2 regions of the Pseudomonas sp. FW300-N1A1 genome follow, and region 2 is predicted to be linked to the other one. Evidence: predicted binding sites of a transcription regulator. Region 2 holds the regulator's gene; the other holds the start of a gene.
What was found. Region 2 encodes FliA, which starts transcription of late flagellar genes. Its sites were predicted from a motif close to CTAAAGTTTNNNNNNNNNNNGCCGNTAA; they were not measured.
Positions count from the first base shown of each region.

Region 1: the regulator FliA is predicted to act here: its motif matches at 10,203-10,230, upstream of AC3WQN_RS02150 (flagellin N-terminal helical domain-containing protein).

Region 1 covers NZ_JBYTBK010000001.1:427,249-442,183, forward strand. The annotation lists gene AC3WQN_RS02105 (cytochrome c3 family protein) at 1-104, shown strand, start outside; gene AC3WQN_RS02110 (flagellar basal body rod protein FlgF) at 313-1,053, shown strand; gene flgG (flagellar basal-body rod protein FlgG) at 1,099-1,884, shown strand; gene flgH (flagellar basal body L-ring protein FlgH) at 1,937-2,632, shown strand; gene AC3WQN_RS02125 (flagellar basal body P-ring protein FlgI) at 2,648-3,757, shown strand; gene flgJ (flagellar assembly peptidoglycan hydrolase FlgJ) at 3,768-5,051, shown strand; gene flgK (flagellar hook-associated protein FlgK) at 5,062-7,104, shown strand; gene AC3WQN_RS02140 (flagellar hook-associated protein 3) at 7,119-8,696, shown strand; gene AC3WQN_RS02145 (ketoacyl-ACP synthase III) at 9,063-9,989, shown strand; gene AC3WQN_RS02150 (flagellin N-terminal helical domain-containing protein) at 10,311-12,023, shown strand; gene AC3WQN_RS02155 (flagellar protein FlaG) at 12,097-12,441, shown strand; gene fliD (flagellar filament capping protein FliD) at 12,524-13,888, shown strand; gene fliS (flagellar export chaperone FliS) at 14,028-14,423, shown strand; gene fliT (flagellar protein FliT) at 14,440-14,736, shown strand; gene AC3WQN_RS02175 (sigma-54 dependent transcriptional regulator) at 14,908-14,935, shown strand, end outside.
Region 2 covers NZ_JBYTBK010000029.1:49,068-64,002, forward strand. The annotation lists gene AC3WQN_RS18720 (ParA family protein) at 1-435, opposite strand, end outside; gene motD (flagellar motor protein MotD) at 480-1,373, opposite strand; gene AC3WQN_RS18730 (flagellar motor protein) at 1,650-2,390, opposite strand; gene AC3WQN_RS18735 (protein-glutamate methylesterase/protein-glutamine glutaminase) at 2,390-3,517, opposite strand; gene AC3WQN_RS18740 (chemotaxis protein CheA) at 3,567-5,792, opposite strand; gene AC3WQN_RS18745 (protein phosphatase CheZ) at 5,869-6,657, opposite strand; gene AC3WQN_RS18750 (chemotaxis response regulator CheY) at 6,688-7,059, opposite strand; gene fliA (RNA polymerase sigma factor FliA) at 7,226-7,966, opposite strand; gene fleN (flagellar synthesis regulator FleN) at 7,963-8,793, opposite strand; gene flhF (flagellar biosynthesis GTPase FlhF) at 8,907-10,232, opposite strand; gene flhA (flagellar biosynthesis protein FlhA) at 10,244-12,373, opposite strand; gene AC3WQN_RS18775 (DUF3077 domain-containing protein) at 12,663-12,794, shown strand; gene AC3WQN_RS18780 (cytochrome b) at 13,033-13,581, shown strand; gene AC3WQN_RS18785 (transposase) at 13,825-14,544, shown strand; gene AC3WQN_RS18790 (RHS repeat-associated core domain-containing protein) at 14,717-14,935, shown strand, end outside.

The DNA of each region.
Region 1 (14,935 bases), on a different contig from region 2:
TGCATTCCACTTCACTGGCGACGGGGCAGGCGACCTGCATCGACTGCCACAAGGGCATCGCCCACAAGCTACCGGACATGAGCGGGGTCAAAGGTTGGTACTGATCAGCAACAGCGCTTGAACGCATTGCCGCGAAGCGGCATAAGTGCGCCGGTTTTTCGTCTTTGACTCATTCCATCATTCCCCTCTGATTGTCCTCATGTCCTGTGTTTAAAGGACTTCGAACCTCTGCGCGCAAGTTGGTCTGCAAATTGCTACAGCCTGCGCAGTACAGCAGTGGGCGGCAAACGTCCGGCATGCAGAGGAACGATTGTGGACAAGTACCTTTATGTGGCAATGACCGGCGCCAGCCAGAACGCACTGGCGCAGAAGGCCCATGCCAACAACCTGGCGAACATCTCCACCAACGGCTTTCAGAAAGACCTGGAGCAGGCGCGGTCGATGCCGGTGTTTGGCGACAGCTTTCCGGCGCGCGCCTTCGCCATGAGCGAACGTCCTGCCACTGACTTCAGCCCCGGCTCGCTGGTGGAAACCGGTCGTGACCTCGACGTGGCGATCAGCGGCAACGGCTGGATTGCGGTGCAGAACCCCGATGGCGGTGAAAGCTACGTGCGCACCGGCAGCCTGAATGTCGATGCCCTGGGCGTGTTGCGCGCCGGCAACGGCATGCCGGTCATGGGCAATGGCGGGCCGATCGCCGTGCCGCCCGAGCAGAAAATCGAAGTCGGCCAGGACGGCACCATCAGCATCCGTGCCCTGGGCGAAGGCCCGAGCGTGATGGCTGAAGTCGACCGCATCAAGCTGGTCAACCCGGACCTGAAGAACATGACCAAGGGACTGGATGGTTCGATCCACACCAAGGACGGCCAGCCGGCGCCCGCCGATGCCAACGTGCAACTGGTGTCGGGGTTCCTCGAGTCGAGCAACGTCAACGCGGTGGAAGAGATGACATCGGTGCTGGCATTGGCCAAGCAGTTCGAGCTGCACATCAAGATGATGAACACCGCCAAAGAAGACGACCAGGCCATGGCTCGGGTCTTGCAGATCAGCTAATTATCAGAACGTCGCGCCGTAAAACAGGCGCACGAGGAGAATCGAATGCTTCCGGCTCTATGGGTTGCCAAGACAGGCCTGTCCGCCCAGGACACCAACCTGACGACTATTTCCAACAACCTGGCAAACGTCTCGACCACGGGTTTCAAGCGTGACCGTGCCGAGTTCCAGGACTTGCTGTACCAGATCAAGCGTCAGCCTGGCGCCCAGTCGACCCAGGACAGTGAACTGCCGTCGGGCCTGCAACTGGGTACCGGTGTGCGCATCGTCGGCACCCAGAAGAACTTCAGCGCCGGTAGCCTGCAGACCACCGAGCAGCCGCTGGACATGGCCATCGACGGCCGTGGTTTCTTCCAGATCCTGCAACCGGATGGCACCACGTCCTACACCCGCGACGGTACCTTCCACCTGGACTCCAATGGCCAGATCGTGACCTCCGCCGGGTTCGCCCTGGAACCGGCCATCGTTATCCCCAACGAAGCCCAGACCTTCACCGTGGGCCGTGACGGCACCGTTTCGATCACCATCGCCGGCAACCCGGCGGCCCAGGTGATCGGCAACCTGCAAACCGCCGACTTCATCAACCCGGCCGGCTTGCAGGCAACGGGCAACAACCTGTTCCTGGAAACCGCCGCCAGCGGTGCGCCGCAGGTCGGCACCCCGGGCCTGAACGGTTTCGGTTCCACGCTGCAGAACACCCTGGAAACCTCCAACGTCAGCACGGTCGAGGAGATGGTCAACATGATCACCACCCAGCGCGCCTACGAGATGAACTCCAAGGTGATCTCCACCGCCGACCAGATGCTCTCGTTCGTAACGCAGAATCTGTAATCCAGTCTATGGGGCGGCGTGAGGCCGCCTGCAACACCGTGAGGTTAGGGTCATGAATCGCTTTGTATCTGTTCTCGCACTGAGTGGGATCGCCGTGCTGGCGGGCTGCGTCGGGCCGACGCCGAAACCCAATGACCCTTACTACGCCCCCGTGTTGCCACGCACGCCACTGCCGGCGGCGGCCAACAACGGCTCGATCTATCAGGCCGGGTTCGAGCAGAACCTGTACAGCGACCGCAAGGCGTTTCGGGTCGGTGACATCATCACCATCACCCTGAACGAAAAAACCCAGGCCAGCAAAAACGCCAACTCCCAGGTGGGCAAGACCAGCAAGGCCGACATCGGCCTGACCTCGTTGTTCGGCAGCGTGCCCAACACCAATAACCCGTTTGGCAGTGGCGACCTGAGCCTGGAGGCCGGCTACAGCGGTGAGCGCGCGACCAAGGGCGACAGCAAGGCGGGGCAGGGCAACAGCCTGACCGGTTCGATCACCGTGACGGTGGCGGACGTCCTGCCCAACGGCATCATCTCTGTGCGCGGCGAAAAGTGGATGACCCTCAACACGGGCGACGAGCTGGTGCGTATTGCCGGCCTGGTGCGGGCGGACGATATCGCCACCGACAACACCGTGCCCTCGACCCGTATTGCCGATGCGCGCATCACTTATTCGGGTACCGGCTCGTTTGCCGATGCGAGTCAGCCAGGCTGGTTCGACCGTTTCTTCTTAAGCCCGCTGTTCCCTTTCTAGGTGATGACTATTTCCATGCTGAACTTCAAGCACCTGATGGCGGCCGCGTTGTTGCTGTCCACTTCCCTCGGCGTCCAGGCCGAGCGGTTGAAGGACATCGCCAGTATTTCGGGCGTGCGTTCCAACCAGTTGATCGGCTATGGCCTGGTGGTCGGGCTCAACGGCACGGGCGACCAGACCACGCAGACCCCGTTCACCCTGCAGACCTTCAACAACATGCTGTCGCAGTTCGGCATCAAGGTGCCGCCGGGCTCGGGGAACGTGCAGTTGAAGAACGTCGCGGCGGTGTCGATCAGTGCCGACCTGCCACCCTTCGCCAAGCCGGGTCAGCAGGTCGACATCACAGTCTCGTCGATCGGCAACTCCAAGAGCCTGCGTGGCGGCACCTTGTTGCTGACGCCGCTCAAGGGGATCGACGGCAACGTCTATGCGGTCGCCCAGGGTAACCTGGTGGTGGGCGGTTTTGATGCCGAGGGGCGTGATGGCTCGAAGATCACCGTCAACGTTCCGTCGGCCGGTCGTATTCCTGGCGGTGCCTCGGTGGAGCGGGCAGTGCCCAGTGGTTTCAACCAGGGCAACAGCCTGACCCTGAACCTCAACCGTTCGGACTTCACCACCGCCAAGCGCATCGTCGACAAGATCAACGACATGTTGGGCCCTGGCGTCGCCCAGGCCATCGATGGCGGTTCGATTCGCGTCACCGCGCCGCTCGATCCGAGCCAGCGCGTCGACTACCTGTCGATCCTGGAAAACCTTGAAGTCGATCCGGGGCAGGCGGTGGCCAAGGTCATCATCAATTCGCGGACCGGTACCATCGTGATCGGCCAGAACGTCAAGGTTTCGCCGGCCGCCGTGACCCACGGCAGCCTGACCGTGACCATCACCGAAGACCCGATCGTCAGCCAGCCAGGCGCGTTCTCCAATGGCCAGACAGCGGTGGTCCCGCGCTCGAACGTCAACGCACAGCAGGAAGCCAAGCCGATGTTCAAGTTCGGCCCGGGCACCACCCTCGACGAGATCGTGCGTGCGGTGAACCAGGTGGGGGCAGCACCGGGTGACTTGATGGCGATCCTCGAAGCCTTGAAGCAGGCCGGCGCCTTGCAAGCCGACCTGATCGTGATTTGAGGTAGTGGGTATGGATATTCACAAGAGCGGCCTGGTCAGCAGCAGCGATTCGGGTTCCTACTCGGACCTCAACCGGCTTAACCAGCTCAAGGTCGGCGACAAGAACAGCGACGGCAACATGCGCAAGGTGGCGCAGGAGTTCGAGTCGTTGTTCCTCAATGAAATGCTCAAGTCCATGCGCTCGGCCACCGACGCCCTGGGCCAGGACAATCCGCTGAACACGGCGGCGGCCAAGCAGTACCAGGAAATGTACGACCAGCAGTTGGCGGTTTCCATGTCCCGCGAGGGCGGTGGTATTGGCCTGGCCGATGTGCTGATGCGGCAGATGTCGAAAAACAAACCGCTGACGCCCGGCGAGGCGGCCGCGCTGTCGGCAGCCAAGCAGGAAGCCGCGAAAGCGGCGGTGCAGACGCCAATTGCCGCCGGCACCACGGCGACCAACGGGCCACTGTCCCGGCTCAACGGCCAGCGTCCGTTGTGGGCTTCGCGCTCGGTCAGCCCGCCGCAAGGTGTGGGCGAGGGTGCCCACGGGAATGACATGGCGCTGCTCAACCAGCGTCGCCTGGCCTTGCCACCCAAACTGGCCGATCGCCTGTTGGCGGGGCTGGTGCCATCGGCCACGGGGACGGCCGCTACCACTGCCCATACCACGCTGCCTAATCGCGCTACCACCACCGGCAATGCGCTGGTCAAAGGGGATTGGCAGCCAGCACAAAGCTATTCCGCGGAGCGCGGTCGCTTGCAGGTCTATGGCCGCGCCATGGCGCAGCCGCCGCTGGCACCGGCGAAAAAATCCTTCAGTTCACCTGACGAATTCGTGGCCACCATGTTGCCGATGGCGCGCCAGGCCGCTGACCGCATCGGCGTCGATCCACTGTACCTGGTGGCTCAGGCGGCGCTGGAAACCGGCTATGGCAAATCGGTCATGCGCCAGCAGGACGGCACCAGCAGCCACAACCTGTTCGGCATCAAGACCGGCAGCACCTGGCAGGGTGCGCAGGCCCGTGCAATCACCAGTGAGTTCAGGAATGGCGAGATGGTCAAGGAGACCGCCGAGTTCCGTTCCTATACCTCCTACCAGGACAGTTTCCATGACCTGGTGAGCTTGTTGCAGGGCAACAATCGCTATCAAGAAGTGCTGAAGTCGGCCGATAAACCGGAACAGTTTGTACGCGAGTTGCAAAAGGCCGGGTATGCCACCGACCCGAATTACGCCAGCAAGATTTCGCAGATTGCCAAGCAAATGAAGAGTTACGAGCACTACGCTGCGGCCGGCTCCTCCACGAATTTATAAGGTTTGAAACATGAGCTTGATCAGTATCGGGATGTCGGGTCTGAATGCGAGCCAGGCGGCGCTGGCCACGGTCGGCAATAACATTGCCAACGCCAATGCCGCGGGATATTCGCGGCAACAGATCGTCCAGGGTAGCGCAGGCTCGCAACAGGTCGGTGGTGTGTTTATCGGTACGGGCACCACCCTGGCCGACGTGCGTCGGGCATATAACTCCTACGTTGATGCTCAGTTGCAGACCACCACTTCGCTCAATGGTGACGCCCAGGCCTATCTCGATCAGGTGGGAGCGGTCGACAAGTTGTTGTCGGATAAAAGCACCGGCGTTTCTGCCGCGCTCGGTAGCTTTTTCGCGTCGTTGCAAACCGCTGCCAGCGCTCCCGGTGACATGTCGGCGCGCCAATTGTTGCTGACTAATGCGCAGACCTTGAGCAACCGTTTCAACGCGATCTCGACCCAGCTCACTCAACAGAATGCAGGTATCAATAGCCAGTTGAGCACGTTGACCTCGATGGTCAACCAGCACACGGCCACCATTGCCTCGCTCAACAAGCAGATTTCTCAGGCAAGCACTGCCGGTAGTACACCGAACAACCTGCTGGATGCACGTAACGAAGCGGTCCGCTCGTTGAATGAGCTGGTTGGGGTCAAGGTTCAAGAGCACGACGGTGTTTACGATATATCGTTGGGCACCGGCCAGTCGCTGGTGTTGGGCAATACCTCCAACACCTTGTCGGCGGTACCGGGCAAGACCGATAAAAGCCAATTCAGCCTGCAGATCGACTACCCGCAGTCCAGCATCGATGTGACCTCGGTAATCACTGGCGGCAAAATTGGCGGTTTGGTCCGTTATCGCAACGACGTGCTGGCCCCGGCGATCAATGATCTGGGGCGCACCGCGCTGGTGGTTGCCGATGCGATCAACAAGCAAATGGGTCAGGGCCTGGATGCCAACGGCGAGTTCGGTTCTTCGTTGTTCAACAATATCAACAGCCCTCAGGCCATCAGCCAGCGCAGCCTGGCCACCACCGGCAATAGCGCAGGTTCCGGCAATCTGGACGTCACTATCGGCGACAGCAGCGCGCTGACCCCGTATGACTATCAAGTGACGTTTACCAGCAACAAGGACTACACCGTAAAACGTTCCGACGGCACCACCCTGGGGCCGTTTGACGTCACCAAAAATCCGCCTGACGTGATTGATGGCTTCACCCTTAAGCTCAATGGTGGCGGTTTGAGTGCCGGCGACAGCTTCAAGGTCAGCCCGACCCGCAATGGTGCCAGCGACATTGGGGTGCAGTTGAGTGATCCCAACAAGTTGGCGTTCGCCGGGCCTTTGGTGGCTGATAAAGGTAGTTCAAACACGGGCACGGGCGCATTGAGCGGCCCGAACCTGTCATCAATGCTGGATATCTATGGCGGAGCCGATCTTGGCCAGTTGCAAAGCCAGATCGAAGGCGCGATGCCTGTGCGGATCGCTTTCGATGAAGCCAAGGACGGAACGCAGACCTACCGCGTGCTGAACGAGGCGGGCGCCGAAATCGGCAAGGGCAGTATTGTTCCGGGCCAGGACAACAAGGTCACGATCAATGTGCCAGTGCTGGATGCCGCGGGCAATCCGGTCAATAACCCCGATGGCACGGCCAAAACCATTGGGTTCGACACGACGATCAGCGGCTCGCCGGGCAAGGGCGACAGTTTCGATATCAAGTTCAACAAAGACGGCAAGGCGGACAACCGTAATGCCAACGAACTGCTGGCCCTGCAGACCAAGGCGACCGTGGGGGTCAGTGGCGGTAGTGCCGGCGTCAGCATGGGTGAATCCTACAGTCAGTTAGTGTCCGCTGTCGGTGGCAAGGCCAGTCAGGCCAGTGTCGATGGCACGGCCAACAGCGCCGCGCTGGCCTATGCAAAGGCCAGTCGCGGTTCGGTTTCCCAGGTCAACCTGGATGAAGAGGCCAGTGATCTGCTCAAGTTTCAGCAGTACTACACCGCGTCGTCGCAGATCATCAAGGTCGCGCAAGACACATTCTCGACACTGATCAACAGTCTTTAAGGAAGTCATTGACGATGCGTATCTCTACGGCCCAGTTCTTTGAGACCAGTACGTCCAAGTACCAGAACAACTTCTCTTCGGTGGTCAAGACCCAGGGGCAGATCGACTCCGGTGTGCGCATTCAGACGGCGGCGGATGATCCGGTCGGAGCGGCCCGTTTGCTGCAGTTACAGCAGCAAAAAGACATGTTGCTTCAGTATGCCGGCAACATGAACAGCATCAAGTCTTCGCTGACCAATCAGGAAAGCGTGCTCGACAGCATCAACACCGCCTTGCAAAAGGTCAGCGAGTTGGCGTTGCAGTCGGGGGGAGGCGTTATCAGCGACGCTGATCGCAAGTCTATCGCCGACGAGCTGGGCAATATCGAAGAGCAAGTGTTCAGCCTGCTGAACAGCAAGGATGAGTCGGGTAATTACATGTTTTCCGGCTCCAGGACTGACATTCCTCCCTACGTTCGCAACAACGACGGCACCTACACCTATCAAGGTGACGATACGCAGCTCAATCTGAAGGTCTCGGACACCCTTAGCCTGGCGGCAAGTGACACGGCCAAGAGCATCATGGAGGGCGCGCTGAATACCGGTCGGACCCAGGCCACGCTGCAACCGCCATCGGTCAATGACGGCAAGGTCGCGGTCTCGGACGGTCTGATCACCTCCAATCAGGTGTACAACAAAAGCTTCACTCAGGGGCAGCCGTACACGCTGGAGTTCACCAGCAGCACCCAGTACATCCTGAAGGATGCCTCTGGCAACGATGTGACTTCTGAAGTGCCGGGCAATGGCGTATTCGACTCGACAAAGGAGGGCGCGCACAGCGTCAGCCTGCGAGGGGTGAAGTTCGACATCAACCTGAACCTCCAGGACGTCGCCCCGGTGGACCGGGATGCGGCGGTCAACGGGCACGTCTTCACCCTTGAAGCCAAGCCGGACAGCTTCAATGCCTCACGCACCCCAGGCAACTCTTCGACCGCGCAGATGACTGGCGCTAGCGTGACCGATGCCAAGGTGTACGGCGACAGCTTTCCGAGTAATGGCGCGGTGATCAAGTTCACCAGCGACACCGAGTATGAACTCTATGCCCAGCCGCTGACCGCCAATAGCAAGGCCATCGGCCAGGGTAGCCTGAATGCCGCCGGCGATTCCCTGACCGCAGCCGGGGTGAAATTCGACTTCAATGGCACGGTCAAGTCGGGTGATCAGTTTGTCATCGGCGCCAACAATCATCAGACCCAAAGTGCGCTGGATACCATCAGCCAGTTGCGTCAGGCGCTGGCAACGCCAAGCGATGGCGACCTGGTTGCCCAGCAAAAGCAGAAGAATGCGATCAACTCGGCCATTGGCAACCTGCAGAACGCCAGTGCGGGCATCGATAACGCCAGGGGGTCGATCGGTGCGCGCTTGAAGGCAATCGATATCCAGGCGAACGAAAATATCAGCATGGGCCTGGCCAACGACTCGACCACCGCCGCCATCGCAAACACGGATATGGCCGGCGCCTCCATTGAGCTGGCATTCCAGAAAGCCATGCTCGAAGCCTCGCAGCTGGCCTTCGTGAAAATCTCTCAACTGAGCCTGTTCAACAAGCTCTGATCCCCGCCTGAATGCCGGCCCGTCACTGAGCTCAGTGACGGGCCGGTCATGCTTGATCCTCTGTTTTTCCTGCCATCAGCCCGTTCATATTGCATGCGTTTGCGTGGGTATCCGCTTGCCCGGCCGATTTTGTGTTGTTGGCTGTTTTGTCCAAAGCGCACAAAATAGAGTGACCTATGAGTCATAAAGGGCATCTTCACTGTATCGTGTGAAAAGAGTGGGACGGGTGCCCGGTGTTCGCTGGGTTGATTTTCATGGTTTTGGCACCCGTGTCTGGCGCGTTTTTGTGCGCTAAACCCCTTTGTTATCAGTGCCTCTCGATCCTGCGAGCGGTGATCTCCAGTTATTCTGTTTTGGGAAGCCACAATGATTGGCATAAAAAGCATCGCCAGTTACGTGCCAGTGAGCGGGCTTGATAACTACGCTCAGGGCGCGAAATTCGCCAAGGATGAAGAGTTCATTTTGGGCAAGATTGGCTCGGCATTCCTGCCGCGCATGGATGCCGGCCAGGAAACCTCCGATCTGTGCGTCGAGGCTGCCAATGCGTTGTTCGCAAACAACCCGCAGCTCGACCGTCAAGCCATCGATGTGTTGATCGTTGTCACGCAGAACGGCGACGAAGAGGGCTTGCCTCATACGTCCGCGATCGTCCAGGACAAACTGGGCCTGTCGACCCGTGTTGCGGCGTTTGATATCTCGCTGGGCTGCTCCGGTTACGTGTACGGCCTCTATGCAATCAAGGGCTTCATGGAAGCGACAGGGTTGAAAAACGGCCTGCTGGTGACCGCTGATCCGTATTCGAAGATCGTCGACCCGGAAGATCGCAACACCACCATGTTGTTCGGCGACGCCGCCACGGCAACCTGGATGGGCGAAGACGCCACCTGGCAGCTGGGCAAGGCCAAGTTCGGCACTGACGGTTCCGGCGCGCCGCACCTGAAGGTCAGCGACGGCGTGTTCTTCATGAACGGCCGGCAGGTGTTCAACTTCGCCTTGCTCAAGGTGCCGGCGCACTTGCGCGAACTGCTGGATGACTCTGGCCTCAATTCCGAAGACATCGATGCCTTCTGCATTCACCAGGGCAGCGCCGCCATTGTCGATGCCGTGGCGCGGCGTTTCGAAGGCGAGCCGGAAAAGTTCATCAAGGACATGGTCGAGACCGGTAACACGGTGTCTTCGAGCATTCCGTTGCTTCTGGAAAAGCACATGCTCGATTCCAGCTGGAAGCGTGTGGCGATCAGTGGTTTTGGTGTGGGCCTGTCCTGGGGGTCGGCCATCATCCACCGCCCTTGATGCGCTAGCGTCGACACAAAAAAACGCCCATGGCCGACAGGTCCTGGGCGTTTTTTGTTGCCCTCGATCTGGCCGGCGCGAGGCATGCCCGCGAGGGTGATCCCAGGGTCGAAGTTGCCGGCCGGCCTGGCTCCGGCAGGCCGGCTACACGCAGGCTAAAGCCTTGAAGGGCAAGGAGGTGGCACGGTGCTAGTAAAAAATTTGAAAAAAGCCCTCAAGCAACCTGCTTCCACGACGATAACTATTACGAAGGTTCTCTAGGCCACACCCGGCGGTTGCCAGGGCCGGAAGCCGCAGTATCCAACCAACGAGGAATTCGTCATGGCTTTGTCAGTAAATACCAACATTACTTCCCTGGGTGTCCAGAAGAACCTGAACAAGGCTTCCGATGCGCTGAGCACCTCGATGAACCGCCTGTCTTCCGGCCTGAAAATCAACAGCGCCAAAGACGACGCAGCTGGCATGCAGATCGCCAACCGTCTGGGTAACCAGGTCAAAGGCTTGAACGTTGCCATCGCCAACGCCAACAACGGTGTTTCGATCGCGCAGACCGCTGAAGGCGCGATGCAAGAATCCACCAACCTGCTGCAACGTCTGCGTGAGCTGGCCCTGCAGTCTGCGAACGGTGATAAAAGCGACGCTGACCGTGTTTCCCTGCAGCAAGAGTTCACCGCTAAAGTCGGCGAGCTGACCCGTATTTCCAACACCACCACGTTTGGTGGTCGTAACCTGCTGGACGGTTCGTTCAACAACGTTGGCTTCCAGATCGGCGCCAACGCTAACGAAACCATCTCGTTCGGCATGACCGACATCAGCGCCACTGGCCTGAAGGGTGACTTCAGCGAAGCTAGCGTTAACAGCACTGCGCTGACTGGCCTGGCGGCTACTGCTACCGGTTCGGTATTGGGTGACAAGGCTTCTAAAACAGGTACTGCAGCGACAGCTGTTGTTGCTGGCGACGCGTTCACTATCAACGGCGTAACGATCAATATGACCGTTGCTGGCGGTGCTGGCGCAGGTGGTACTGCTGCGGTAGCAGACATCAATGCTAAAACAGCTCAGACCGGTGTTACCGCTAGCACAGATGCTGCTGGTGTGGTGACCCTGTCGTCGAAGAGCGATATCACTCTTGGTCTCGCTGGCGGTACTGCTACTGACGGTTTGGCCAAGCTTGGTTTGGGCGCTCCTGGTACTACTACAGCAGTCCCTACTACTGCAACTAGTGCCATGGGCCTTGTCGGTGCCATCACTGTCAACGGCACTGCTGTGACTTGGGCTGATACCGACACCGTTACGGATGTACTGGGTGACATCGCAGCGGCGGCCGGTACTGGCGCTACAGCAACCTTCACTGACGGTCGTGTAAAAGTGACCTCCGGTGGCGGTGAAGACATCAAACTGGCCAACACTTCCAGCGGTTCGCTGTCGCAGTTGGGCCTGTCGGCTGGTACTTCCCAGGCCAAGCTGACTGCGGATACCTCCGTCGACGTGAACGGCGTTGAAGTCAAGTTCAAGAAGGGCGATACCACTGACGCGATCGTTGCCTCGATCAACAGCGCCAGCACCGGCGTAAACGCCAGCAAAAACGCTGACGGCACCCTGAATCTGTTCGCTGACAAAGACATCACCGTCAAGGACGGCAGTGCAGGTACCGGTCTGGCCGCGTTGGGTCTGACCACTGTTGCCGCTGCCGGTACCAAGGCTGCAGTGACCATGGAAACCACCGTTTCCGACCTGAACATCCTGTCCGCAGCAACCTCGCAGCAAGCCGTCCAGGCCCTGGACGGTGCCTTGCAGCAGATCGACAGCCAGCGTTCGCAGCTGGGTGCGGTGCAAAACCGTTTCGCCAGCACCGTGGCCAACCTGCAGAGCATTTCGCAGAACTCCACTGCCGCCAAAGGCCGTGTAGAAGACGCTGACTTCGCTTCCGAAGCGGCTGAGCTGACCAAGCAACAAACCCTGCAACAGGCATCCACCGCGATCCTGTCCCAGGCCAACCAACTGCCATCCGCTGTTCTGAAGCTGCTTCAGTAATATCGGTCGCGGTTAACTAACGGAAGGGCGCGTATACGTGCCCTTTCGTTTTTTTCAGTTTTGAGGTGATGACATGGACATGAGCATCAAGCTGAACCCGGCTTACCCCGCTGGCACCACCCAGGCCAGTGGCACCTCTGCTGCCCAGGCAACGCCTGCGGTAGAGGCTGACCCGGCTTCCAGCGAGGAGCTGCAACGCGCGGCGCTGGAAAAAGCCGTCACCGATATTCGTGAGTTTGTGCAGGCTACCCAACGTAACCTGAACTTTTCCATCGACGACTCTACCGGCAGGGTAGTGGTCAAGGTGATCGCCACCGACAGTGGCGAAGTGATTCGACAGATTCCCTCGGAGACCGCGCTGAAGCTGGCGCAGAACCTGAGCGATGCCAGCAGCCTGTTGTTCCAGACCCAGGTTTGAGCTGGCACGAAATGTGTTTCTGGTTGCTGCCTAGGTGTTTGTGCGCCAATAAAGCGGCAGCCACAGGACAAGGAGAAGAGTAATGGCGAGTTCAACGATTTCCGGCCCGGGTTCGGGTTACGACACCCAAGCCATCGTCAAGGCATTGGTGGGGGCTGAAAAGGCGCCCAAGCAAGCCCAGATCACCGATCAGCAAAAAGACACGACCATCAAGTTGTCGGCTGTCGGCTCGGTGAAAAGTGCGTTGGAAACTTACCGGACGGCAATCGCCAAGTTGAACAACGTGGCCGCGTTCAACGGCCTGGCCGCTACCTCGTCCGAAGAAAAAAACGTCAAGGTCACCCTGGGCGATGGCGCCTCCAGTGGCAAGTACGTGGTGGTCGTCAACGAGTTGGCGACGTCCTCGAAAGTCACCAGTAAGGTGTTCGAGGGTGGGGCGTCGGGCTCGGCCAATGCCAGCGACGAAGCCCAGACCTTGACCATTACCCAGTCGGGTAAAAGTTATGACGTATTGGTGCCAGGCGGTGCGACCCTGCAGGAAGTTCGTGAGTCGATCAATACCCAGCTCTCGGCCCAGGGCATCAGCGCCAACGTCTTGACCGATGCCAATGGCGGGCGTTTGGTGATTGGCTCGAACACCACGGGCGTTGATACCGATATCACCCTTAGCGGTGACTCGGACCTGGTCCAGGGCTATGACAAGGGCGCGCCGGCGCAGAATGCCAAGTACAGCATCGACGGCATCGCAATGGAGTCCACCAGCAACAAGGTCACGTCCGCCATCAGCGGTGTGACCCTGGACCTGATCGCCAAGGACAAGGACAAGCCGATCACCATCAACGTGGCGAGCAACACCGACACGCTGAAGACCTCGGTCCAGTCCTTCGTCTCGGCCTACAACGCGTTGCTGACCAGCATCAACACCCAGACCAAGGTCACCGCTACCGGCGATGCCTCGACCACCACCGCAGGCGCCTTGACCGGCGACGCATCAATGCGTCAACTGGTCAACAGTCTGCGCAGCGAGCTGGTCAATAGCTCGGGTTCGAGCGCCATGAGCAGCCTGGCGCAGATGGGCATTACCACTGACCAGAAAACCGGCCTGCTGAGCCTGGATGACAAGGCGTGGGACAAGGCAGTGGTCAAGGGCGCGGGTGATATTGCCAAGATGTTTACCGGCGATACCGGCCTGGTGGCCCGCATGACCAAGGCGACTGACTCCTACGTGGGCAGCACCGGGTCGCTGGCGAGCCGGGTGACGGACCTCAACACCAAGTTGACCGACCTCACCACCCAGCAGGCAGAGCTGGATCGGCGCATGGAGAGCTTGCAGAAATCCTTGAGCGCCAAGTACACGGCCATGGACACCATGATCGCCCAGCTCAACGCCAGCAGCTCCAGCATCATGACCACCCTCAACTCGCTGAACAATCCGAAGTCGAACTGATTGCCGGGGCGCTCCAGCGCCCCGTAACGGTTGGCGCGATGTTCCGGGCTTGCGGGCCCGGATTAAAGTTTTTTTGGTGGCAGTCGAGAAACTGGTTAGAACAAACCTGTTCGCCTGTGGCCTGTAACGAGGTAGCAACATGAACCCTATGAAAGCCCTTCGTGCGTACCAGAAGGTCAATTCCCACGCGCAGATATCCGAGGCCAGTCCTCATCGCCTGATCCAGATGCTGTTCGAGGGTGGCCTCGATCGCCTGGCCCAGGCCAAGGGGGCAATGGCCCGCGGAGATATCGCGCAAAAGTGCCTGCTCATCAGCAAGGCCATCGACATCATCACCGGCCTGCGCCAGGGCCTGGATGAAGAGAAGGCCGAAGACCCGGCTTCGATTCAGCAACTGGACAGCCTGTATGAGTACATGAACTCCCAGCTGCTCAAGGCCAACGTAAACAGCGATCCGGAAATCATCGACGAAGTCGTCCGCCTTCTGACTACCCTGAAAAGTGGCTGGGACGAAATTGCACCAGTAGGCCTCTAGGCCTGAGGAAAACGTCATGAGCCCTGCACTGCAACGGATTGAACAAACCCGTGAGGCGCTGATTGGTGCGCTGGCGGAGCGCAATTGGGAAACCATCAGCGAGTTGGACGTTGCCTGTCGCGCCTGTGTCGACGACGTGCTCAGTGAGGCGCCGGTAGACGAACAGGCGTTGCGCGAAAATCTGGAGAGTCTGCTGGCGGTCTACAAGCAATTGCTGGATGTGGCAATGGGGGAGCGTCAGGCAATAGTCAATGAGATGACTCAGATCAACCAAGCGCAAAATGCGACAAAGGTTTACCACCTTTTCGGTTAGTATTCAGTTAATCCGATCTTAGTGCGCCATAAATTTGACTGTGCACGGTTTTTTGACTTAACTAGTGGCTGATTCGAGTTTTCAGGCGTCTATCAGGCTTAATGTGCCGGCAGGCGTCTAGATTGCCCTCTTTGTTCGGGCATATGAGTTGACCAGGGAAGTTGCTATTGCATGTGGCGTGAAACCAAGATTCTGCTGA
Region 2 (14,935 bases):
GCTGGCCGCCAAGGCGTTGACCATCAGCACACCGAGCAACGGCGGGCTGTCGATCAGTGCGTAATCGAAGTCCTGCCACAGCTGCGCCAGACTCTTGGCGATGACCAGGCCCAGGCCACTCTGCCCCGGCGACTGGCGCTCAAGGGTGGCCAGCGCGGTGCTCGAGGGCAACAGGGAAATGTGCTCGTCGCTGGTCGGCAACAGCAACTGCCCGGGCAGCCCCTGGGGCACGCTGCCCTTGTGCAAGAACAGGTCGTAGCTGCTGTGCTCCAGGCTATCGGGGTCGTAGCCGAAGTAGCTGGTCATGGAGCCGTGGGGGTCCAGGTCGACCACGACCACGCGCTTGCCCGCCTCGGCCAGTAATCCGGCTAAAGCGATGGAGGACGTGGTTTTACCAACACCACCCTTTTGATTGGCAACTGCCCAGACTCTCATTCAGTTCGTTCCTCCCGGTCGTACAGGGGCAACCGAGAAATAGCTCAACGTGTTAAGCCGGGTGACGGAGAATTGACGGCACTCGCGTTGCCCGGCGACTTGACAGGCGTCGGTGCAGTTTGTGTGCCAGCACGCTTCAAGGCGGCGTCCGGTTGCGCATGGGCGGCTCCGGTGGCGGTCAGGCTGCGCCGCACATCGAGATTGCGCGACACCACCAGCACCACCCGACGGTTGCGTGCGCGGCCTTCGGCGGTGGCGTTGTTGGCCACCGGCTGAAACTCACCGTAACCCACCGAGGCCAGCCGCCCGGGGTTGACCCCCTGCATGGCCAGCATGCGCACGATGCTCGCCGAACGGGCCGACGACAGCTCCCAGTTGGTCGGGTACTGCGCGGTGCGGATCGGTTGATCGTCGGTGAACCCTTCAACGTGAATCGGGTTGTCGAACGGCTTCAGAATCGCCGCGACCTTGTCGATGATGCTGAACGCGATATCGCTGGGCATGGCGTCGCCGCTGCCGAACAGCAAGCTGGAATTCAGTTCGATCTCAACCCACAACTCGTTACCGCGCACGGTCATCTGGTTGGAACTGATCAAGTCGCCAAACGCCGCGCTGATGTCGTCGGCAATGCTCTTGAGCGGGTCGTTGCTTGATTGGGCGAGCCCTGCGTCGATCTGCTCGGCGTCCTTGACCAGCGGCTGGGCCGGGGTCACGGTGCGCGGACGCTCGTCACCAATGGGGATCGGCTTGAGGGCGCGATCCGAATCGGTGAACACGCCGATCAAGGCTTCGGAGATGACCTTGTACTTGCCTTCGTTGATCGAAGAGATGGAATACATCACCACGAAAAAGGCGAACAGCAACGTAATGAAGTCAGCGTAGGAAACCAGCCAGCGCTCATGGTTGACATGCTCTTCAGTGTGGCGACGACGTGCCATGATCAGGGTGTGCTCACAGTAAATGACGAAGCGCGTTGGCGCTGTGATTGTGCCAGGCAAGGCGCGGGGCGCCGAGAATGGTCGCTCCCTTCTCAAACCACGCAACGCAGCCTGGCGCAATCACAGCGCCAACCCGGAGGGCAGCGCCCTGCGAGCCGCAATACGTCGTTATTCGTCGTTCATTTGAAGCAACCAAACTTCTCTCCTTACGCCAAGTCTTGCGGCTCGCAGGGCGCTGCGCGCTCGTCATTTACTGTGAGCACACCCTGCAATCCCCTAGTCCATGAAGCCCTGAAGCTTCAACTCAATGGAACGAGGGTTTTCACCTTCGGCGATCGACAGCAGGCCTTCGAGCAACATTTCCCGGTACCGGGACTGGCGCAAGGCAATCGCCTTGAGCTTGGCGGCAATCGGCAGCAGCACCAGGTTGGCACTGGCCACCCCGTAGATGGTCGCAACGAACGCCACGGCAATGCCGCTGCCCAGTTGCGACGGATCGGCCAGGTTGCCCATGACATGAATCAGGCCCATCACCGCACCAATGATGCCGATGGTCGGCGCATAGCCGCCCATGCTTTCAAACACCTTGGCGGCTTCGATATCGCGGCTTTCCTGGGTATAGAAATCCACCTCCAGGATGCTGCGGATCGCTTCCGGCTCGACGCCATCGACCAGCAATTGCAGGCCCTTGCGCGAATAACTGTCCGGTTCGGTATCCGCCACGCCTTCCAGGCCGAGCAGGCCCTCCTTGCGCGCGGTGAGGCTCCAGTTGACGACACGGTCGATGCCGCCGGCCAGATCGATACGGGGCGGGAACAGGATCCACGCGAGGATCTGCATGGCCCGTTTGAAGGCACTCATCGGCGACTGCAACAGCGCCGCGCCAATGGTCCCGCCCAGCACAATCAAGGCCGCCGGGCCGTTGGCCAAGGCCCCCAGGTGCCCGCCTTCCAGGTAGTTGCCGCCGATGATGGCGACAAACGCCATGATGATCCCGATGAGGCTTAACACATCCATCAGAGGCACGCCTCGACCAGGTGCTTGCCGATCGCGTCCAGGTCGTAGATCGCGTCCGCCAGGTTGGCTTTGACGATCGCCATCGGCATGCCGTAGATCACGCAGCTGGCTTCATCCTGGGCCCAGATCGAGCTGCCGCCCTGCTTGAGCAAGCGCGCACCTTCGCGACCGTCGGCGCCCATGCCGGTGAGCACCACCGCCAGAACTTTGTCGCCGTAGGACTTGGCCGCCGAACCGAAGGTGATATCCACGCACGGTTTGTAGTTCAAACGCTCATCGCCCGGGAGGATTTTCACCGCGCCACGGCCATCGACCATCATTTGCTTGCCGCCCGGTGCGAGCAGGGCCAGCCCCGGACGCAAGATGTCACCGTCCTCGGCTTCCTTGACGCTGATCCGGCACAGCTTGTCCAGGCGCTCGGCGAACGCCTTGGTGAAGGCCGCCGGCATGTGCTGGACCAGCACGATCGGGGCCGGGAAGTTGGCGGGCAACTGCGTCAGCACGCGCTGCAAGGCCACGGGCCCGCCGGTGGACGTACCGATGGCCACCAGCTTGTAGGATTTGCGTTTGGGGGCCGGCGACGACGGACTGGCGACCGCTGCGCGGGTCGGCACGGGCAGCGGGGCCGGGCGTACCGACGCGCTGCTGCCGTAGCTGCTGACACTGGCAGGTGCCGGGGTTGTCGGCGCGGCAACCGGTGCCGGAGCGCTGTAGGCACTCATGCGACGGTTGCTGCGTGAAATGCTGTGTACCTTCTCGCACAACAGCTGCTTGACCTTCTCGGGGTTGCGCGAGATGTCTTCGAAATTCTTCGGCAGGAAATCCACCGCGCCGGCGTCCAGCGCATCGAGGGTCACCCGGGCGCCTTCATGGGTCAGCGAGGAGAACATCAACACCGGGGTCGGACAGCGCTGCATGATGTGCCGCACTGCCGTGATGCCATCCATCATCGGCATCTCGTAGTCCATGGTGATCACGTCCGGCTTGAGGGCCAGGGCCTGGTCGATCGCCTCTTTACCGTTGGTGGCCGTCCCGACCACCTGGATATTCGGATCGGCCGAAAGAATTTCCGAGACGCGGCGGCGGAAAAAACCCGAATCATCCACCACCAGGACCTTGACTGCCATAAACACTCCATTAGACGGAGCGAGGCTCAGTCGCCCCGCCCCATCAGAATCAAATACGCCGTGCGGCGTAACGCTTGAGCATGCTCGGAACATCGAGAATCAGGGCTATGCGGCCGTCACCGGTAATGGTGGCGCCGGACATCCCCGGGGTTCCCTGGAGCATTTTGCCCAATGGCTTGATGACCACTTCTTCCTGGCCCACCAGTTGATCGACGACAAAGCCGATTCGCTGGGTGCCCACCGAAAGGATCACCACATGGCCCTCGCGCTGCTCTTCATGAGCGGCGGAACTGACCAGCCAGCGCTTGAGGTAGAACAGTGGCAACGCCTTGTCGCGCACGATCACCACTTCCTGACCGTCGACCACGTTGGTGCGCGACAGGTCGAGGTGGAAGATCTCGTTGACGTTGACCAGCGGGAAGGCGAACGCCTGGTTGCCGAGCATGACCATCAGCGTGGGCATGATCGCCAGGGTCAGCGGGACCTTGATGACGATCTTCGAGCCCTGGCCCTTGGTCGAGTAAATGTTGATCGAACCGTTGAGCTGGGAAATCTTGGTTTTCACCACGTCCATGCCCACGCCGCGCCCGGACACGTCGGAGATCTCGGTCTTGGTCGAGAACCCCGGGGCAAAAATCAGGTTGTAGCATTCGGTATCGCTCAGTCGGTCGGCGGCATCCTTGTCCATCACGCCGCGTTTTACCGCGATCGCGCGCAGGACGTTAGGGTCCATGCCTTTGCCGTCATCGGAGATCGACAGCAGGATGTGATCACCCTCCTGCTCCGCCGCCAGCACCACCTTGCCACCACGGGACTTGCCCGAGGCCTCGCGCTCTTCTGGCGACTCGATACCGTGGTCGACCGCGTTGCGCACCAAGTGGACCAACGGATCGGCCAGCGCCTCGACGAGGTTCTTGTCGAGGTCGGTTTCTTCACCGACCAGTTCCAGGTTGATCTCTTTCTTGAGCTGACGCGCCAAGTCGCGAACCAGGCGCGGGAAGCGCCCGAAGACTTTCTTGATCGGCTGCATCCGGGTCTTCATGACGGCGGTCTGCAAGTCTGCCGTCACCACGTCGAGGTTCGACACGGCCTTGGACATGGCTTCGTCGCCACTGTTGAGCCCCAGGCGAACCAGGCGGTTACGCACCAGCACCAGTTCGCCGACCATGTTCATGATTTCGTCCAGGCGCGCGGTGTCCACACGGACCGTGGTCTCGGCTTCACTGACCGGCTTCTCGGCAGGCGCTGGTGCCGCTGCACGGGCAGGTGCGGCGGCTGGCTTGGACGCTTGAACCTTGGCGGGCGCTGACTTGGCAACCGGCTGTGCCACAGGCACGGCAACCGGTGCCGCCGCAGTGGCCGTAGACGCGGCACTGCCAACGTCCTGGCTGAACTTGCCCTTGCCGTGCAACTCATCGAGCAAGGATTCGAACTCGTGATCGGAGATCAGATCGCCGCCAACCGCCACTGCGGCGGGCACGGCCGCTGCCGGAACGGAGGCAATGGCCGACTCCAGCGCTACGACGGCAAAGTTGCCCTTGCCGTGCAACTGATCGAGCAGTGCTTCGAATTCGTCATCGGTAATGTCGGTGTTCTCGGCCGCTGCGACAGGCGCAACAGGCTCGGCCGGCGCCGCGAGTGCATCGACGGCGAACTGGCCTTTGCCGTGCAACTGATCGAGCAACGACTCGAACTCGGCATCGGTAATCTCATCGTTGCCAGCAGCCGCCACGGGGGCTACTGCAGCAGGTGCCTCGGCTTGCGCCTTGACCGCGTTCAGCGAGTCGAGCAGCAGTTCGAATTCATTGTCGGTAATGTCGCCCGAATCGCTTTGCGCTTCAGGCTCGGCCAGCGCTTCAACCACCGGCGCAACTTCATCGGCCGACTGCGGCTCGGCCAAGCGCGCCAATGCCGCCAGCAGTTGCGGGGTGGCCGCCGTGATTGGCGCCCGCTCACGGACTTCGCCGAACATGCCGTTGACGGCGTCCAGCGCTTCGAGAACCACGTCCATCAGCTCTGAGTCGACGCGACGCTCACCCTTGCGCAGGATGTCGAACACGTTCTCGGCGATGTGACAGCATTCCACCAGCTCGTTGAGCTGGAGGAAGCCGGCGCCCCCTTTTACAGTGTGAAAACCGCGAAAAATTGCATTGAGCAAATCCGCATCATCCGGTCGGCTTTCCAGCTCGACCAGTTGCTCGGACAGTTGCTCTAGAATCTCGCCGGCCTCAACCAGGAAATCCTGAAGGATCTCTTCATCGGCGCCGAAGCTCATTAATGGGTGCTCCTAATGGTAAGTCCTGATATCGGTCAATGCCGGACCGGCATGCACCGTCATCACGACCTGTGACCTAAAAACCAAGGCTGGAAAGCAAATCGTCCACATCGTCCTGACCGGACATCACGTCATCACGTTTATCGGCATGAATCTGCGGACCTTCACCCTGAGCCAGATGTTTTTTCGGATCTTTTTCAGCCAGCATCGATTCGCGGTCATGTTCGATGCCCGCGAAGCGATCGACCTGACTGGCCATCAGCACGAGCTTGAGCAGATTGCTTTCGACTTCCGTGACCAGTTGCGTCACGCGCTTGATTACCTGACCGGTAAGGTCCTGGTAATCCTGGGCCAGCAGAATGTCATTGAGGTGGCCTGAGACGACCTGGGTCTGCTCGGCGCTGCGCGTCAGGAAACCGTCGACGCGCCGGGCCAGCTCGCGGAACTCTTCGGCCCCGACCTCGCGACGCATGAAGCGCCCCCAGTCCGAGCTCAAGGCCCGGGCATCGGTGCCGAGGGCATTGACCAGCGGTGTACTGCTCTCGACCAGGTCCATGGTGCGGTTGGCAGCGGCCTCGGTCAGCTTGACCACATAGGACAGGCGCTCGGTGGCATCCGTGATCTGCGACACTTCCTCGGCCTGCGGCATGTGCGGGTCGATCTGAAAATTGACGATCGCGCTATGCAGCTCACGGGTCAGCTTGCCGACTTCCTGGTACAGGCCGCGGTCACGGGTCTGGTTGAGCTCATGGATCAGTTGCACGGCGTCGCCGAACTTGCCCTTTTCAAGGCTGTCGACCAATTCGACCGCGTGTTTTTTCAGGGTCGATTCAAAATCGCCCTGTGAAATCTCTCTTTGCTCCATAGCTCCCCCGTGGCGCAGTGGCACCACCTATCAACCGATGCGTTCGAAGATTTTCTCGATCTTCTCTTTCAACGCCTGGGCCGTGAACGGCTTGACCACGTAGCCGTTGACGCCGGCCTGGGCCGCTTCGATGATCTGCTCGCGCTTGGCTTCAGCGGTCACCATCAACACCGGCAGGTGCTTGAGTTTTTCGTCGGCGCGCACGTGGCGCAGCAGATCGATGCCGGTCATGCCAGGCATGTTCCAGTCCGTTACCAGAAAGTCGATGCTGCCGCTGTTGAGCACAGGGATGGCCGTAGTGCCGTCATCTGCCTCGACCGTGTTGGTGAACCCGAGGTCACGCAACAGGTTTTTAATGATCCGCCGCATCGTTGAGAAGTCATCAACGATGAGGATTTTCATGTTCTTGTCCAATTCGACCTCCAAGCAGTCTTAAACGCGCCCAGCACCTGGACACGCCATTCAATCAATCAGGCGTAACACTCAACGACTGTCTGGAGCACAACGGATTGAAACCTGTGCGGCTGCACGCCACACCGGTCTCGTTCGCAGTGTCCCCACACTGCTGTCAACGCGCTCGCCACTCTCCCAAACGCCCCCGCAAACGGGCCGCGCACTGGCTGTGTAACTGGCTGACCCGCGATTCGCTGACCCCCAGGACCTCACCGATTTCCTTGAGATTCAACTCTTCGTCGTAGTACAGCGCCAACACCAGTCGCTCACGCTCCGGCAAATTGGCAATCGCGTCTGCCAGCGCGGCCTGGAAGCGTTCATCTTCCAGGTCACGCGACGGCTCAAGATGAGCACTCGCGCCATCCTCGTGCAGCCCTTCGTGTTCGCCGTCCTGCAACAGATCGTCGAAACTGAATAGGCGGCTGCCCAAGGTGTCATTCAAAATCCCGTAATAATCATCGAGACTCAATTGGAGTTCGGCCGCAACCTCGTGATCTTTAGCGTCACGTCCGGTTTTAGCTTCAATTGAGCGAATCGCGTCACTGACCATCCGGGTATTGCGGTGGACCGAACGTGGCGCCCAGTCCCCCTTGCGCACTTCATCGAGCATCGCGCCGCGGATACGAATCCCGGCATAGGTCTCGAAACTTGCTCCTTTGCTCGCGTCGTATTTGGTCGACACTTCAAGCAACCCGATCATCCCCGCCTGGATCAGGTCTTCCACCTGCACGCTGGCCGGCAGACGCGCCAGCAGGTGATAGGCAATACGTTTTACCAGTGGCGCGTAACGCTCGATCAGCTCGTACTGCGCGTCACGCGCCGACTTCTTGTACAGGTTGTAACCGCTGGCTGTCATAACACCGGACCCGCCGTTTGTTGCACCAGGCGCTCGACGAAAAACTCCAGATGCCCGCGCGGATTGGCGGGCAACGGCCAGGTATCGACTTTCTGCGCGATGGCCCTGAAGGCCAATGCGCACTTGGAGCGGGGGAAGGCTTCGTACACGGCGCGCTGTTTCTGCACGGCCTTGCGCACGCTTTCGTCGTAAGGCACCGCGCCGACATATTGTAAGGCGACATCCAGGAAGCGATCCGTGACCTTGGTCAACTTGGCGAACAGGTTGCGCCCTTCCTGCGGGCTCTGCGCCATGTTGGCCAGCACGCGGAAACGGTTCATGCCGTAGTCGCGATTAAGCAGTTTGATCAGTGCGTAGGCATCGGTGATGGAGGTCGGCTCGTCGCACACCACCAACAGCACTTCCTGGGCGGCGCGCACAAAGCTGACCACCGATTCGCCGATACCGGCAGCGGTGTCGATCACCAGCACATCGAGGTTGTCACCGATGTCGCTGAACGCCTGGATCAGGCCGGCGTGTTGGGCCGGGCTCAGGTGCACCATGCTCTGAGTGCCCGAGGCGGCCGGCACGATACGAATGCCGCCCGGCCCCTGCAGCAACACATCACGCAGTTCGCAGCGGCCCTCGATCACGTCGGCCAGCGTGCGCTTGGGGGTGAGCCCCAGCAACACGTCGACGTTCGCCAACCCGAGGTCGGCGTCCAGCAACATGACTCGCCTGCCGAGCTCTGCCAGAGCCAGGGACAAGTTCACTGACACGTTAGTCTTACCGACGCCACCCTTGCCGCCGGTCACCGCAATCACCTGTACGGGATGCATGCTGCCCATGTGCTTTCTATACCTTGTCGTCTTAGACGCGGGCTACATGACTGGCTGCGCGTTCAATACTGAACAATGCATGGCAGGCCATCGATGTAGATACAAATCTAGTCATTGTTACCTCAGCCAACCCGCTTGGTCGGACTGTGGTAGATATCAGCGAACATATCAGCCATGGCTTCTTCGCTGGGTTCTTCCTGCATCTGCACACTCACGGCGCGACTGACCAACTGATGGCGGCGCGGCAAATGCAGATCATCCGGGATCCGCGGCCCATCGGTCAGATAGGCCACCGGTAATTCGTGACTGATCGCCAGGCTCAACACTTCGCCCAGGCTCGCCGTTTCATCCAGTTTAGTCAGGATGCAGCCCGCCAGCCCACAACGCTTGTAGCTGTGGTACGCGGCGGTCAGCACCTGCTTCTGGCTGGTGGTGGCCAGGACCAGGTAATTCTTCGACTTGATCCCGCGACCGGCCAGGCTTTCCAGTTGCATGCGCAACGCCGGATCACTGGCTTGCAGGCCGGCGGTGTCGATCAGCACCACACGCTTGCGCAACAGTGGATCCAGGGCCTGAGCCAAGGACTGTCCCGGGTCGACATGGGTGACCGAGACATTGAGGATCCGTCCCAGGGTCTTGAGTTGCTCCTGGGCGCCAATGCGGTAGCTGTCCATGCTCACCAGCGCAATGTTCTGCGCGCCGTACTTGAGCACGTAACGCGCGGCCAGCTTGGCCAGGGTGGTGGTCTTGCCCATGCCGGCAGGGCCGACCATGGCAATCACACCGCCCTCTTCCAGCGGCTCGATCTCGGGGGTCACGATCATCCTCGCCAGATGCGCCAACAGCATGCGCCAGGCTTGACGAGGCTCTTCAATGTCCGTGGTCAACGCCAGCAGGTCGCGCGACAGCGGGCCGGACAGGCCGATGCGCTGCAGACGACGCCACAGGTTGGCCTGTTGCGGGCGGCTGCCTTGCAGTTGATTCCAGGCCAGCGAACCCAATTGCACTTCCAGCAGCTCGCGCAAGCCATTGAGTTCCGAGCGCATCGAATCATAGGCCCGCACGTCGACAGTGGCCGCTGCCACTGGTGCTGGCGCAGGGCGTGGCGGTTCGGACAGCGTGGGCTCGATCAGCGGTTCGGCCGCCGTCAGTGGCAGGCCGGCAAACAACTGACGGTTGGTGCTGGTGCTTGCCTCGCCATCGCCACGCAGGCTGAGTTCGGCCTGGGCGGTGACGATCCGCGTCTGGGTCTTGCGCAGCTCGTCTTCGAGTTCCATGTTCGGCACCCGTGGTGCCAGCGCCGACAGCTTGTAATCCAGGGCAGCCATCAGCTCGACACCACCGGCGATGCGACGGTTGCCAATGATGGCGGCTTCAGCGCCCAGCTCATCACGAACCAGCTTCATGGCCTGACGCATATCGGCGGCGAAAAAACGCTTAACTTGCATAAACCACTACCTCAGCCGTTGGGCCCTACTGTCGCCACGATGGTCACTTGCTTGTTGTCAGGGATTTCCTGATACGCCAACACATGCAACCCCGGGACTGCCAGGCGGCCGAACCGCGAGAGCATCGCGCGGACCGGTCCTGCGACCAACAGAATCACCGGGTGACCTTGCATTTCCTGACGCTGCGCCGCGTCGATCAGTGAGCGCTGCAGCTTCTCGGCCATGCTTGGCTCCAGCAAGACACCCTCATCGGCGCCTTGCCCAGCCTTCTGCATACTATTGAGCAATATTTGTTCCAACCTTGGCTCCAGCGTGATCACAGGCAGCTCGGACTCAGTGCCTACAATGCTTTGCACGATAGCGCGGGACAAGCCGACACGCACCGCGGCCACCAAAGCGGCGGTATCTTGACTCTTCGCGGCGTTGTTGGCGATGGCCTCGGCGATGCTGCGAATGTCGCGCACCGGCACCTGTTCGGCCAACAGCGCTTGCAACACCTTGAGCAACTGCGACAGCGACAGCACGCCCGGCACCAGTTCCTCGGCCAGTTTCGGCGAGCTTTTGCCCAGCAACTGCATGAGTTGCTGGACCTCTTCGTGGCCGATCAGCTCGCTGGAGTGCTTGTACAGAATCTGATTGAGGTGCGTTGCCACCACCGTGCTGGCATCAACCACGGTATAACCCAACGACTGCGCCTGGGAGCGCTGGCTGACTTCGATCCACACCGCTTCCAGGCCAAAGGCCGGATCCTTGGCGGTGATGCCATTGAGCGTGCCGTAGACCTGGCCCGGGTTGATCGCCAGCTCGCGGTCCGGATAAATCTCCGCTTCGGCGAGGATCACCCCCATCAGGGTCAGGCGATACGCACTGGGCGCCAGGTCGAGGTTGTCGCGGATGTGCACGGTCGGCATCAGGAAACCCAGGTCCTGGGACAGCTTCTTGCGCACGCCCTTGATCCGCGCCAGCAACTGCCCACCCTGGTTGCGATCCACTAGGGGAATCAGGCGGTAGCCGACTTCCAGGCCGATCATGTCGATCGGGGTCACGTCGTCCCAGCCCAGTTCCTTGGTCTCCATGGCCCGCGCCGGCGACGGCAGCAGTTCCTGCTGGCGCTTGACCTCTTCCAGCGCCTGCACCTTGACGGTGTTCTGTTTCTTCCAGAACAGGTAGGCACCGCCCGCCGCCACTGCCGCCATACTGAGAAAAGCGAAATGCGGCATGCCCGGCACGATCCCCATGATCGCCATCAGCGCGGCCGATACGGCCAGGGCCTTGGGCGAGGCAAACATCTGCCGGTTGATCTGCTTGCCCATGTCTTCGGAGCCCGATGCACGGGTCACCATGATCGCCGCGGCGGTGGACAGCAGCAGTGATGGCAATTGCGCCACCAAACCGTCACCGATGGTCAGCAACGCGTACACCTTGCCCGCATCACCGAAGGTCATGCCGTGCTGGAAGATCCCCACCGCCATGCCGCCGATGAGGTTGATGAACAGAATCAGCAGGCCGGCGATGGCGTCACCGCGCACGAACTTGCTGGCACCGTCCATCGAACCGTAGAACTCGGCCTCTTGGGCGACTTCCGTGCGGCGGGCCTTGGCCTGGCCCTGATCGATCAGGCCGGCGTTGAGGTCGGCGTCGATGGCCATCTGCTTGCCGGGCATCGCGTCGAGGGTGAAGCGCGCGCTCACCTCGGAAATCCGCCCGGCGCCCTTGGTCACCACCACGAAGTTGATGATCATCAAAATCGCGAAGACCACGATACCGACCACGTAGTTACCGCCAATCACCACCTCGCCGAAGGCCTGGATCACCTTGCCGGCAGCGGCATGCCCGTCCTGGCCGTGGAGCATCACCACCCGGGTGGAGGCCACGTTCAACGCCAGGCGCAGCAGCGTCGCCACCAGCAGAATCGTCGGGAACACCGCAAAATCCAGCGGCCGCAAGGCGTACACACAGACCAGCAGTACCACGATCGACAGGGCAATGTTGAAGGTAAAGAACACGTCGAGCAGGAACGGCGGGATCGGCAACATCATCATTGCCAACATGACCAACAGCAACAGCGGCACACCCAGATTGCCTCGACTGAGGTCTGCCATGTTGCTGCGGGCATTGTTGATAAATTGAGAGCGATCCACCGGTATTCCCCGTTCCTTTGAAGCAAACTTTTGACGCCTGAAGCGGGCGCAGGGCGGCTACTGCAAGAAGCCTTCCAACTTTTGCCGCGACTGGGGAATAGGGGAGTCTTATGTCACGCAAACCTGTAGCCGCTGCCGAGCCTGCGAGGCTGCATCCGAGGATGAAGTCCTCGCACACCCCGCCCACGCGGCCCTGCAAACAAAACCGGTCTACGACTGTTGCGCTGCCGAACGCAGCCACGCGGGCTCGGCAACTGTTAAGGAGGGGGCATGCGCCGCTTGAACGCCCATGGAGTGCCACTGCGACCGATATGTCTGGGCATGGCATTACCAGCAGGAAATGAGCAAGGCGATCATTTGCGAAGAGGTGAACGCGCTGAAAGTTTCCGTAACAAAACAGCAGCAGGACTCACCAGATTGACCTCTCGGGTTAACTCTCGGTTAACGCCATCCCACGAGCATGACCGGCGATCAACAAACCCGGCAAGCAGCTTCATTTAACCCTCGGCATCCCCCAAGCGCTGAGTGAAGCCTCATTACCCGGCATTGAAACTTTGAGCGAATGAAAAAGCGCTCTTGAATATTTGATTATTTGTTCGCGCGCGGTCCTGACACCCAACCAAACATCAAATTTCATTTAACAAAAAAAGGAAAGGCCAATGCTGGAGAAGAAAAATACGGGATACACCAGTATTGCCAAGTGGCTGCATTGGAGCATGGCATTCATCTGGATGATGAGTTGGGGGCTTGGCATCTTGGCTACCCACTGGCGCGACACGCTGAACCCCAATCATGAACTCACCTTCTTGCACAAAGCACTGGCCAGCACGCTACTTTTCTTAATCGTTGTGCGAGTGGCCTGGCGATTGAAGAATCGCCCGCCAGCCTTGCCTGAAAGCATGTCCGTACTAACGAAACGCGGAGCGATGATCGGACATATCTTGCTCTACGCCATTGCCCTGATTGCCTTGCCCCTTTCAGGCTGGTACTGGAGTTCGGTTGCAGACAAACCCATTCTTGTGGCGGGTCTGCTCCTTTTGCCCCCGCTGGTCGATCCCGATCCCGACCTCTACGACCTGGCCAAGTACATTCATACCTGGACGTCGTGGTTCTGTGGCGCATTGATCGGCGGGCACTTGTTGATTGCGCTGAAGCATCAATTTGTCGACAAGGACAACATCCTGGCCGGAATGCTGCCCAGAATTTAGCGTCGAGTGGAGTAGTGGGTTTTCGCAGGAAAAAGATCGGAGCCACGGCAACACCTACATGGAACGGTGTACACCTGTGGGATCTGCCATGGCTTCGATCTTTTGCTTTTCAGCGGGTCAGTGGAGAAAAGGGGACAGATTTATTTACGAGAAAAGGGGACAGATTTATTTACAATATAGCGGGAGCAAAATCACTCACTCCCACTAAGCTTTCATCATCACTACAAGGACGTAGGAGGATGCATGCCCAGAATAGGACGCGTAGTACTGCCCAACCACCCCCACCATGTCGTACAACGCGACCACAATCGGCAGGTTGTTTTCGCTGAAGCAGCCGATTTTGAACACTACCTGTCAGACCTGCGCGAACTGAAAGAGGCCTTCGGTGTAAGCGTGTATGCCTATTGCTTGATGACCAACCACGTCCATCTTCTGCTTGCACCTGGCGACACCGCATCAGGCCTTGGACAACTAATGAAAGCCCTTGCAGCTCGCATGACTCGCTATCGAAATAAGCTGGAATGGCGTTCAGGCACGTTATGGGAGAGCCGTTACAAATCCAGTGTTGTTCAATCTGACGCCTATCTTCTTGCGTGCAGCCGATACATTGAGCTGAACCCTGTGAGAGCTCATATCGTGTCACGCGCAGAGGACTATCCATGGTCAAGTTATCGACTTCGCCTACAAGAGCCGGCAGAACGAAACTGGCTGGATATTGACCCATGCTTTGAAGCATTGGGCACAACTGAACTCCTTCGCCGTAATCGCTATAAAGAATTTGTAGCCCAAGTCGCTCCGAATGGAGAACTGGAGCTCATAAGAGGCGCTCTTCAACGCGGACAGTTGACGGGAACCTCCCGCTTTGTAGAGGAAATAGAACACATCACAGGGCTTCGTATAATAGGTCGCGGGCAAGGTAGGCCCACAAAAAAGCGCAATGCGAATGACTCGGATGGTCGATAAATCCGCGTCCCTTTTGATCAAAAATAAATCCGCCCCCTTTTTCGCTCACAGCGGTGTCCAGGCTTGTAACTGATCGAGGCATACAACGCAGCGAACCTATCAGTTCTGATAGTACCAAACTCGGAAAAGTCCGCCGATACTCAAGCCTCCCTGAGAATCTGGAGCAAACTCTATGGCTTCCTCGCAACCAATCCTGCGCAGCCGTTATGGCTACGACCCACTGGATCGGCTGATAAGCCAGTTCCTGCCGGGTGCAGCAGCGCAACAGCGCTTTTATTGCAAAAGTCGCCTGAGTACGGAAATACAGGGGGCAATAGGGTATTCCATTTTTCAGAAAGACGACCTTCTGCTGGCGCAACAGAAGCGTCAGAATGATGCAGTCGAAAGCACG